DNA from 2 places in the Mesorhizobium sp. M0954 genome. Region 2 is predicted to be linked to the other one. Evidence: predicted binding sites of a transcription regulator. Region 2 holds the regulator's gene; the other holds the start of a gene.

The links. The regulator HrcA, encoded in region 2, represses chaperone genes, less so after heat shock. The targets are predictions, from matches to a motif close to GTTAGCACTCNCNNNNNGNGAGTGCTAAC.
Positions count from the first base shown of each region.
Region 1: the regulator HrcA is predicted to act here: its motif matches at 2,874-2,902, upstream of groES (co-chaperone GroES).

Region 1 is NZ_JAMYNR010000024.1:64,212-70,222, forward strand. It holds gene groL (chaperonin GroEL) at 804-2,459, opposite strand; gene groES (co-chaperone GroES) at 2,525-2,821, opposite strand; partial or broken gene NKH93_RS26005 (S46 family peptidase) at 3,387-3,967, shown strand; gene NKH93_RS26010 (S46 family peptidase) at 3,912-4,226, shown strand; gene NKH93_RS26015 (porin) at 4,781-5,932, opposite strand.
Region 2 is NZ_JAMYNR010000014.1:142,950-148,960, reverse strand. It holds gene NKH93_RS20510 (VOC family protein) at 1-371, opposite strand, end outside; gene rph (ribonuclease PH) at 404-1,120, opposite strand; gene hrcA (heat-inducible transcriptional repressor HrcA) at 1,267-2,379, shown strand; gene NKH93_RS20495 (hypothetical protein) at 2,416-2,613, shown strand; gene NKH93_RS20490 (PQQ-dependent sugar dehydrogenase) at 2,714-4,069, shown strand; gene NKH93_RS20485 (LysE family translocator) at 4,157-4,774, shown strand; gene cysK (cysteine synthase A) at 4,940-5,920, shown strand.

The DNA.
Region 1 (6,011 bases), on a different contig from region 2:
TAATACAACCGCGACCACGAGCCTCTCAGGCGTTCGATGAGGCGGTAAAATCCGATCACCAGACCAAGCGCGATTCCGCCACACTGCCACACACGAAACCGATCAGGTCACGCACCAGGCTCGCCAGCAGATTGGAGCCGAGGCCACCGCGGCTGGACTCTGCCATGCCGCGGGCCACCACCTCTCCAGCCGCGGTAGAAAACGTGGGTCAGCAGCGCCGGCATGGGCCGAGCAACTCCCAAAATCGCGAGCAGCGCCATCGGCTCCGCAAGCGGCCGCAGATGTCGGCCGATGAAGCGGAAGGGCGGCGGTGCGATGGAAGCGCCGTGCGACAGCCTATCCAGACCTGTAATCGTGATCAGGCTCATCTGGGTCTCCGGACGCCAGCGTTGCAGATGGTTTTAGGCAAGCGTGAGCAGGCCGTGGGTCCCAATCCGGTCAGGCCGACCACGATCATGGCCGAAAGAACGAGTTCCAATTGAAAGAGCTGACGACCATAGGCGATCAGGTATCGGAGCCTTTCGAACGATGCGATGAGTTCTACCGCAACCAGGGTCTGCCAGCCGTTGGCAAGGCCTTCAGCCCTGTAAAGATCGACGGCACGGCGGAAGGCAGCACGAGTTTCGACCAGCGGCTGAACGAAAGGACACGGCCAGACCCCGTCTCACGACGACGCCGTTGCGCTTCGCCGCCATCAGGCTGGGTAGAGGACTTGCACGTCTAAAGCTGTCGATCATGCTCGGCACACAAAAAAGGGCGGCATTGCTGCCGCCCTTTCCGCTGTAGGTTGATAGGGGGCTGGATTAGAAATCCATACCGCCCATGCCGCCCATGCCACCGCCGGGCATACCAGCCGGCATGCCGCCGCCAACCGACTCCTTCTTCGGAGCCTCCGCGATCATGGCTTCGGTGGTGACCAGCAGGCCGGCGACCGAGGCCGCGTCCTGCAGAGCCGTGCGCACAACCTTGACCGGATCGACGATACCCATGGCGATCATGTCGCCATATTCGCCGGTCTGGGCGTTGTAGCCGAAGGTTGCCCCCTTGTTCTCAAGGATCTTGCCGGCAACGATCGATGCTTCCGCACCGGCGTTGGCCGCGATCTGACGGGCCGGAGCCTGCAGCGCGCGACGCACGATGGCGATGCCGGCGGTCTGGTCGGAGTTGGCGCCAGTGACGGTGATGGCCAGCGAAGCGCGCAGCAGGGCGACGCCGCCGCCGGGAACGATGCCTTCTTCGACGGCCGCGCGGGTCGCGTTGAGGGCGTCATCGACGCGGTCCTTCTTTTCCTTGACTTCGATCTCGGTCGCACCGCCGACGCGGATGACGGCAACGCCGCCCGCCAGCTTGGCGAGACGTTCCTGCAGCTTCTCCTTGTCGTAGTCCGAGGTGGTCTCCTCGATCTGCTGCTTGATCTGGGCGACGCGGCCCTGGATTTCTTCCTTCTTGCCGGCGCCGTCGACGATGGTGGTGTTCTCCTTGGAGATCGACACCTTCTTGGCGCGGCCGAGCATGTTGAGGCCGACATTCTCGAGCTTGATGCCGAGGTCTTCGGAAATGACCTGGCCACCGGTGAGGATAGCGATGTCTTCCAGCATGGCCTTGCGGCGATCACCAAAGCCCGGCGCCTTGACGGCGGCGATTTTCAGGCCACCGCGCAGCTTGTTGACGACCAGCGTGGCCAGGGCCTCGCCTTCGACGTCTTCCGAAATGATGACCAGCGGCTTCGAGGTCTGCACGACAGCCTCGAGGATCGGCAGCATGGCCTGCAGGTTGGAGAGCTTCTTCTCGTGGAGCAGAATGTAGGCGTCTTCCAGATCCGCAACCATCTTCTCGGCGTTGGTGACGAAGTAGGGCGAGAGATAACCGCGGTCGAACTGCATGCCTTCGACGACTTCGAGCTCGGTCTCGGCGGTCTTGGCTTCCTCGACGGTGATGACGCCCTCATTGCCGACCTTCTGCATCGCTTCCGCGATCATCGAGCCGACCGAAACATCGCCATTGCCGGCGATGGTGCCGACCTGGGCAACCTCTTCCGAGGTCTTGATCTTCTTGGCGTTCTTGATCAGCGTCGCGACGACGTCGGCGACGGCGAGGTCGATGCCGCGCTTGAGGTCCATCGGGTTCATGCCGGCGGCAACCGACTTGTGGCCTTCCTGGACGATCGACTGTGCCAGAACGGTCGCGGTGGTGGTGCCGTCGCCGGCGATGTCGTTGGTCTTCGAAGCAACTTCGCGGACCATCTGCGCGCCCATGTTTTCGAACTTGTCCTCAAGCTCGATTTCCTTGGCGACGGTGACGCCGTCCTTGGTGATGCGCGGTGCGCCGAACGACTTGTCGATGACGACGTTGCGACCCTTGGGGCCGAGCGTGACCTTCACCGCGTCGGCGAGGATGTTGACGCCGCGCAGCATGCGCTCACGAGCGTCGCGGGAGAATTTTACGTCTTTGGCAGCCATTTTTTACTCCTGGGCATTTCGCCCGAAATTCAGATTGGATGGTGCGGATGAAAGGCGGCGGCGTGTCAGCCGATGACGCCCATGATGTCCGCTTCCTTCATGATCAGAAGGTCTTCGCCGTTGAGCTTGACTTCGGTGCCCGACCACTTGCCGAACAGGATGCGGTCGCCGGCCTTGACGTCCAGCGGGACGAGCTTGCCGACCTCGTCACGGGCGCCGGAACCGACGGCGATGATCTCGCCTTCCTGCGGCTTTTCCTTCGCCGTATCGGGGATGATGATCCCGCCGGCGGTCTTCGCTTCGGACTCGACGCGGCGAACGACCACGCGGTCATGCAGCGGCCGGAAATTCGACTTTGCCATTTTTGGATTTCCCTGGTGCGGATGTTGAACGGTTCTCCGTTGCCGGAGCGTGGTTAGCACTCACCAGAAGCGAGTGCTAACGCGGCAGTGAGATAGGCCGTAGGCTCCTGCTAGTCAAGACGGAAGAGGGACGGGCGAAGAGCAAACGAGCGTGGAAGCACCGAGCCTTTTACGTGAAAGACGTCGGAGATAGGACATGGATGGGGAGGCTCACCATCTGTATTTGAAGGCTTATTCATTTGGCACGATCGGTGCAGCGGATGATCCGCAAACGTTGCGCGCGACCGATATAATGAGAGGTGAGCGCCATCAGGATTCCTGCGTTAACGGTCCACTCGGTATTTGCGGTGTGGCCGCCGCGCGGGCGCCAGGACTCCGGCCACCCGATGGTCACCAATCCAATCTGCGGAGAACAGGAGGCAAGATGAGAGGGACAGTCAGCATGAACTCGAATTTGAAATGTTTGGCCAAAGCAACTGCCATCGCCTTGCTCTGGACGGTCAAGGCTACGTCGGCGGACGAAGGTATGTGGATGCCGGGCCAGACTGCGGAAGTGGGCGCGGCCATGCGCGCGGATGGGCTCCAGATCGATCCCGCCCAGCTGGGCCGTCTGGACGCTGACCCGCTCAACGCGATCGTATCACGGGGCGGATGCTCCGCCTCGTTCGTCAGTCCACAAGGGCTGGTCGCAACCAATCATCACTGCGTGTTCGAATCCATCCAATCCACAGCAAGGAGGGCCAGGGCTATCTCACAGACGGCTTTCTGGCGAAGAGCCCTGGGTGAAGAATTGCCCGCGGCGCCAGGCAGCCGATCTATGTGATCGAGGACGTGCGGGATGTGACCGCCGAAATGCTCAAGGGCGTCTCGGACAAGCTGAATGAGTTTGCCCGCTATGAGCGGCTCGCCACGAACCGCAAGGCCCTGATCGCCGCATGTGAAGGACAGCCCAATCGCCGCTGCGACGTAGGGGCCTATTATGGCGGCGCCTCCTACTATCTCCAGCAGAAGCTCGAAATCGAGGACGTGCGCCTTGTCTATGCGCCCGCGCTCGGCATCGGTAACCTTCGGCGGCGAAACGGACAACTGGATGTGGCCGCGCCACACAGGCGACTTCGGCTTTTATCGCGCCTATGTCGCTCCTGATGGTTCCTCCCGGCCATATGCGCGCGACAATGTGCCTTACCGGCCGAAGAGTTGGCTACCCATAGCCTGTGAAGGCATCAAGGAAGGCGACCTTGTGATGGTCGCCGGCTTTCCCGGCGCAACCCACCAGTTTCTGACGGCGGATGAAGTCCGGTTCAACTTCGCGCAATTCGAACCGCGGTTGCAGCGTTCGCTCTCGGATTATGCCGCCCAGATCAACCAGGCAACGGCAGGCAATCGCGAGGCGCAGATCCATTGACTGCCCGCTTCACAAATGGCTCGGCCTAAAACGCATGGGAAAAGCAGAAAAGGCAACAGATCGGCACCAGAATGAATATGGCCGCGCGAACTGACAGACGCGCCAACGATCGGCATCTCGCATGGTCGGTGGCACTGGACGTGGCGCCCACCCTGCTGGCGTGACTCCCCATCAGGTCGTCGGGGTTTCGCTGGCGAAAAAAACTTCCGCGTGTCTCTGCGCGATTCATCCCGCTTGCGCGTGCCTAGTCAACCAAAAAACTGACCATCTGCAGGATCAGGATCAGCAAAAAAAAGCCAAAGGCAGACGCCAAAACAGCTGCCTGCAGGACGATGCGTTGTTTCTTACCCACAGTTCCCCCGGGAGAGAGTCTGATGATAACCCTTAAAAAAGGGCGCCCGGGAACAGGGCGCCCTTCTCATCGACGAAATGCTCGGATTGGAGGTCCGTGATCAAGCAATTCGCCGAAACCTCTACAAGCCTCACCACAATGGTTCGGCCGCAAATTAGGCTCGCAGTTACCGCTCCGAACGCGGCAACGGGCTCTTCAATCCTCAGAACGAGCGCTGGAAGCGGAGCAGACCGCCGACGCTGTTCTTCTTGTCGGCATTGGTCCAGTTAGAGAAGTCCACATCCCCGAACTTGCCAGCGCGGAGATAGTCGACTTCGGCCGTGATCGTCAGACCAGGAACGATATCGTAGGCGACATTGGCAGCAATGCCGAGGTTCTTCCACTCGTCATACGCCGCCTGAAGGTTGAAAGAGGTCTTCTCGTTGAACTTGTAGGTGCCGCCGCCCCAGACGGCCCAGTTGCCACCCCACTGCTTGTAGAAGCCGCGACCGCCGGCAGGAATAGCGTAGGTCCCATCGGTTAGGTTGTCGTCGGTCCCATAGCCAGCCATAATGAACAGCGACAGTTCGTTGGTGGCGTTCACATCCAAGCGGACCTTGCCGGCTACCTCTTCGTAGTTGCTGTCGTAAGCCACGACGCCGGTGATGGCGCCCCAGCCCTGCGTGTACTTCACGCCGCCGACAAGATGCGGAACGTAGCTGTCGATCGTGCCGACGACGCCAGAACCCTCTTCGAGCGATACCACGGCGGAGAAGCCATTGCCTGCGTCGAAGTAGTACTGCACGACGTTGGTGTCAAAATCGCCGTAGGGAACGAGCGTATCGTTGATGACGTTGCCGGCATAGCCGATAAACGTATCGAAGGCCGATTCGTCCTTACCGACGCGCAGGCCACCAAGCTGGATCCAGGCGAAGTTCAGTGTGATGCCCTTGTTGAAGGCATAGTTCTGGGGACTGTCGGGACCCGAATAGGCGTTGCGGTTACCGAAATTGAATTTGGTCTCGGTGTATGTCTTCAAAGTACCGAGTTCGGTTTCCTGGCCGGTCCAAGTCCTTAGGTCAAAGCGGGCGTTCTTGCGCCAGGTGCCCTGGTCGCTACCGTCTTGGACGTCGTGGGTCCGCGCCCCGTCGTAGGATCCAACGTCGCCGACGCCGATGTCGTAGCGGACATAGCCGCCGATGCGCAGGCAGGTCTCGGTGCCGGGGATGTAGAAGTAGCCCGAGCCGTACACGTCGCAGATCTTGACGTATTCTGCCGGTTCCGGCTCGGCGACCGTCACCGCGTCGGCGGCGCGAGCACCGGAAGCTGCGATCAGAGCCGCAGCTGAGCCGAGAAGAAGGCTCTTGATGTTCATACTTGATCTCCATTCAATGATTTTGAAAGGGGCGAGGACGTCGATGGACGAACCGCTCCCTGTCCCCACGATCGAAAAA
Region 2 (6,011 bases):
TTGCCGGAGGGATCGCGAATATAGATCGAGCGGCCGCCTTGCGGCCACTCGAACTCGCTTTCGATGGCGATTTTCTTCGCCTCAAGATGCGCTTTCCAGCGTGGGATTTCATCCGCGCTTGCGGCGAAGCAAAGATGGCCCTGGCCGACCGCGCCATGCGGCGGCACGGGCAGCTTGGCGTCGGCCCGCGGCGGCACTTTGGTGGCCTCGGCATTGAAGATAAGCAGCACGCCGTCGCCGCAGCGGAAGAAGAGATGCCTGCCATCGACCTTACCGAGCAGATCGAGCCCGAGCACGCCCGAATAGAACCGTTCCGCGGCAGCAAGGTCGGTCACGTAGAGTGCTGATTCCAGGATTGCGGAAGGAGTCACAGGATCGCCAATCTCATCAATATTGACCGCAGCTAAGCCACCGCCATTTGCTGCAAGCTGACCAGGCGCTGAATGCCTTTCTTGGCGAGCCCCATCAGCGCCGCGAACTGCTCTTCCGAGAACGGCTCGCCCTCGGCCGTGCCTTGGATCTCGACGATGCCGCCCTTGCCGGTCATGACGAAATTGGCGTCGGTGCCGGCCGAGGAATCCTCGATGTAGTCGAGGTCGATGACCGGCTGGCCATCATGGATTCCGCAGGAGATTGCCGCAACGTGATCCTTCAGCACCTTGCTCAGGCTCGCCATCTGGCGGGCTTCCATCCAGCGCAGGCAGTCGTAGAGCGCCACCCAGCCGCCGGTGATCGAAGCGGTGCGCGTGCCGCCGTCGGCCTGGATCACGTCGCAGTCGACGGTGATCTGCTGCTCGCCGAGCGCCTGCAGATCGACCACGGCGCGCAGGGAGCGGCCGATCAGCCGCTGGATTTCCAGCGTGCGGCCGCCTTGTTTGCCGGACGAAGCCTCGCGGCGCATGCGCTCGCCGGTCGAACGCGGCAGCATGCCGTATTCCGCCGTCACCCAGCCCTTGCCGGAGTTGCGCATCCAGCCCGGCACCTTTTCCTCCAAGCTGGCCGTACACAGCACATGCGTGTCGCCGAACTTCACCAGGCACGAGCCTTCCGCATGCTTGGAGACGCCGCGCTCGAAGGAGATGGGGCGCATTTCGTCGAATTGACGTTTGGAAGGGCGCATTCAGGCTTCTTTCTTTCTTCGGAATCTTGGCCGGGGAATCTTGGCCGGCTTGTAGCCGCACGGGGCGTGAGGCGCAAAGGAAAATGGACCGGTTGCGCCGACACCGCGGAAGTCTATATCTTCGGGGCGGAGGTTTTTGGCTCGAAATGACAAAGGCAGTCGATCCCGGTTTGCAGTCGCACGTGCTCCCGTCGCACGCGCTGCAATCGCCCGCGCTTCAATCGCTCGACATGCGTTCGCGCGACATCTTCCGGCGTATTGTCGATTCCTATTTGAGGGATGGCGAGCCGGTCGGTTCGCGCAGCTTGTCGCGCATCCTGCCGTCGTCGCTGTCGCCGGCCACCATCCGCAACGTGATGAGCGACCTTGAGCATCTCGGCCTGATCTATGCGCCGCACATTTCGGCTGGCCGGCTGCCGACCCAGGCAGGCCTGCGCTTCTTCGTCGATGCTTTCATGGAACTTGGTGACCTCTCCGACGAGGAGCGCCGCACCATCGAGGCCCAGGTGCGCGCCTCCGGCTCGGGCGCGACGCTGGAGCATATGCTGACCGAGGCCAGCCAGATGCTGTCCGGGATGTCGCGCGGCGCCGGCCTCGTGCTCGCCGCCAAGAATGAGGCGGCGCTTAAGCACATCGAATTCATCCAGCTCGAGCCGACCAAGGCGCTGGCCGTGCTGGTCTCGCAGAACGGCGACGTCGAAAATCGCGTCATCGATCTGCCCGCCGGCATCACCATCTCGCAATTGCACGAAGCCTCTAACTTCCTCAACGCCCATATCCGCGGTCGCACCCTGGCCGAGGCGCGGGTCGAGATCGCCCGCATCAAGGAAGAGACCAGGGCGGCCCTCGACACGCTGTCGCAGGATCTGGTCGAGAAGGGCCTGGCGGTCTGGGCAGGCGCTGAAAGCGGCGTGCCTGGGCGGCTTATCGTGCGCGGTCGCGCCAATCTCCTGGAAAACGTCACTGCCCAGGCCGACATAGAATTGCTGCGGCATCTGTTTGAGGATCTGGAGACGCAGGATGGGCTGATCCAGCTTCTCGACCTCGCCGAGGCAGGCCCAGGCGTGCGCATATTCATCGGTTCGGAAAACAAGCTGTTTTCGCTGTCTGGCTCCTCGCTGGTGGTGGCACCCTATCGCGACAAGGACGCGCGTGTCGTCGGTGCGCTCGGCGTCATCGGGCCGACGCGGCTGAATTATGCGCGCATAGTACCGATGGTCGACTATACGGCGCAGCTGATTTCGCGCATGCTGAGCTAGGAGCCGCCGCGGGCCTGCCGCAAGGAGGAGAAAAGAATGGCGCTGGAATCGTTCAAGGCCCAGATCAGTCTGCTGCTCGAAGAAATGATCAACCAGCCAGAGGATCAGCACGAGGTACAAGAGCAGTTGCGCGAGAAGCTGCAAGAGATGCGGGCGATGGGTTTACCGCTGCCGGCCGATCTGGTCGCGCTGGAAAAGCGCCTCGACGACGACTTTTACGCCTCTGGCAACTGAACGGGTTCGGCTTCAAATCCTCGTGTGCTGGACGGCCGCTTGGAACGATCAATGCCTGATGCCGTTTGCCCCTGTTCGAGGCGAATCCCGGAGGACGTTGATGATCCGATCTGGCGGCTTTGCGGCCTTGGCCGCTGCCCTCCTTGTTGCGACACCGGCAGCCGCCCAGCAGGCGGACCAGAATGTGCTCAAAGGCGAAGCCGCGTTTGGCGATTGGCACGCCGACAGGCCTGGCGTCCGACGCCTGATTGGGCCGCGAGACATGCCGGCAGCCGACCCCGCCCAATCCGCTTCGAACGGCGCCGGCGTGGCGGAACGGCCCGAAAGCGCCAAGCCAGAATTGCCGTCCGGCTTTTCGGCTGAAATGATCGCATCCGGCATCGTCAATCCACGTGTCGTGCGCGTCGCTCCGAATGGCGACCTGTTTGTTGCCAACAGCCATGCCGACCAAATACGCGTCTATCGTCTCGCCGAGGGCAGCGCCAGGCCCATCGAGAAAGCGATCTTCGCCAAGGGGCTTAATTATCCCTACGGCATCGCCTTCTATCCGCCAGGAGACAAACCGCAATGGGTTTATGTCGCGAACAGCGACAGCATCGTCCGCTTCCCCTATCGCGATGGCGACCTGAAGACATCCGGCAAACCAGAAACCATTGTCGCCCAAATCCCGTCGGGTGGTCACACGACCCGCGACATCGCCTTCTCGCAGGACGGCAAAACGCTTTATTTGTCGGTTGGCTCCGCCTCGAACGTCGCCGAGGATATAGGCAAGGAGCCGGATAGCGGCCTCGACGCCTGGGCCAAATCAAAGCCGCTCGGGGCGGCCTGGGGCTCCGAGGACGGCCGTGCCGATGTGCTCGCCTTTGACCCGGATGGGAAAAATCCGCGAACTGTCGCCACCGGCCTGCGCAACTGTACGGGCATGACCGTGCAGCCCGCCACCGGCGCAGTGTGGTGCGTCGTCAATGAGCGCGACGAACTCGGCGACAATGTGCCGTTCGAATTTGCAACGGCGGTCAAGGACGGCGGATTCTATGGTTGGCCTTGGTACTACATCGGCAATAACGAGGATCCGCGCCATCAGGGCGAGCGGCCAGACCTCGCCGGCAAGGCCACTGTCCCCGATGTATTGATGCAGGCGCATTCGGCGCCGATGAATATAGCCTTCTACGACGGCAAGAACTTCCCGGCGGATTATCAGGGTGACGCCTTCGTCGCCATGCATGGTTCGTGGAACCGTGGCGCTAGGACCGGTTACAAGGTGGTGAGGCTCAAATTCAGGGATGGCAAGCCGACAGGCGAATATGAGGACTTCATGACCGGCTTCGTCATCTCGAACGACGCCGTCTGGGGCCGCCCGGTCGGTGTCGCGATGGCCAAGGACGGCTCCCTGATCGTCACAGAGGACGGTAACGGCACCATCTGGCGCGTTACCTACGAAGACGGCCGCTCCTGAACGGCGGTGTCGCCTGCTGCGCTGGCGCAATCGAATCCGGCCCGAGGGAATTCACCCAACTTCAACATTGTGCGACAAGCGCCAATCATGACACTCACCGGGTTCCTCGCCTATAGTGCTGCCCTCGGCATCGCCGCGGCCATCCCCGGCCCAGGCGTCACCGCGCTTGTTGCGCGTGCTCTGGGTTCCGGCTTCCACTCGTCGCTGGCCATGTCGTTCGGGCTGATGCTCGGCGACCTGACCTATCTCACTGCCGTGGTGCTCGGCCTGGCTTTCGTCGCACAGACTTTCGGCATGGTCTTCCTGGCCATCAAATGGCTGGGCGTCGCCTACCTCGCCTTTCTTGGCTGGCGTTTCTGGACGAGCGGCATCACGCCCGAAACGGTGGAGGCGAAGAAAGGCAAGGGCGGCTTGGCATCCAGCTTTGTAGCCGGCCTTGCCGTCACGCTCGGCAATCCGAAGACGATGATCTTCTATCTTGCCATCACCCCGACCATCGTCGATCTGAAGACGATCACGCTGGCCGATTACGGCATCCTCGTCGCGCTCACCATCGTCGTCCTGCTCGTCGTGCTGGTGCCCTATCTGGCGCTGGCGGCCAAGGCGCGCTGGTTCCTGAAGTCGCCGCGGGCGCTGAGGGCACTCAACCGCACCGCCGCCGGCTTTATGGTCGGCGCGGCGGCGGCAATTGCCGCCCGCCAATAGATCTCTTTCGCCAATCCGCCCAACGATTGCCACGCCTTGCAAAGGCGGGGGTACTCAGCACGAACTTCACTCGGATATTTTTCGATCGACAGCCTATCTTGCGCGGTGGATGGCTCTATCCTATGCCCGCGCGAGTCTTGCCGCTTTACCTCTGGGAGGAAATCAATGAACAAGCCCGCCACCCCCACACACGTGCCCGGCCGCGGCCGCATCTACAATTCGATCACCGAGACGATCGGTGACACGCCGCTGGTGCGGCTTGATAAATTCGCCAGGGAGAAGGGTGTCGTCGCCAATCTGCTGGCCAAGCTCGAATTCTTCAACCCGATCGCCTCGGTCAAGGACCGCATCGGCGTGTCGATGATCGAGGCATTGGAGGCTTCCGGCAGGATTACGCCCGGCAAGACCACCCTGATCGAGCCGACCTCGGGCAATACCGGCATCGCGCTCGCCTTTGCCGCCGCTGCCAAGGGCTACAAGCTGATCCTGACCATGCCGGAAACCATGTCCGTCGAACGCCGCAAGATGCTGGCTCTGCTCGGTGCCGAACTGGTGCTGACCGAAGGGCCGAAAGGCATGAAGGGCGCCATCGCCAAGGCGGACGAGCTGGCGGCAACGCTGCCCGACGCTGTCATTCCGCAGCAATTCGAAAACCCGGCCAATCCGGAAATCCATCGCCGCACCACGGCCGAGGAAATCTGGAACGACACCCATGGCGAAGTCGATATCTTCGTTGCCGGCATCGGGACCGGCGGCACCATCACCGGCGTCGGCCAGGTGCTGAAGAAGCGCAAGCCCTCGGTGCATGTCGTCGCCGTCGAACCGGAAGCCTCGCCGGTGCTGTCGGGCGGCCAGCCAGGCCCGCACAAGATCCAGGGCATTGGCGCCGGCTTCGCGCCAAAAATCCTCGACACGACGATCTATGACGAGATCGTCAAGGTCTCGAACGAGGATTCGGTTGCCAATGCACGGCTCGTCGCTCGGCTCGAAGGTGTGCCGGTCGGCATCTCGTCGGGGGCCGCCCTGCAAGCGGCGATCGTCGTCGGCTCGCGGCCCGAGAACAAGGGCAAGAACCTCGTCGTCGTCATCCCCTCCTTCGCCGAGCGCTATCTCTCGACGATCCTGTTCGAGGGATTGGGCGCTTAGACACGAGCGTTTTTGACCGGTCAGTAGCGATCCTTCGCGATGCCCTCCGACATCAAATACTCAGTATCACGCGTCGGCGTGGACCGCTGAA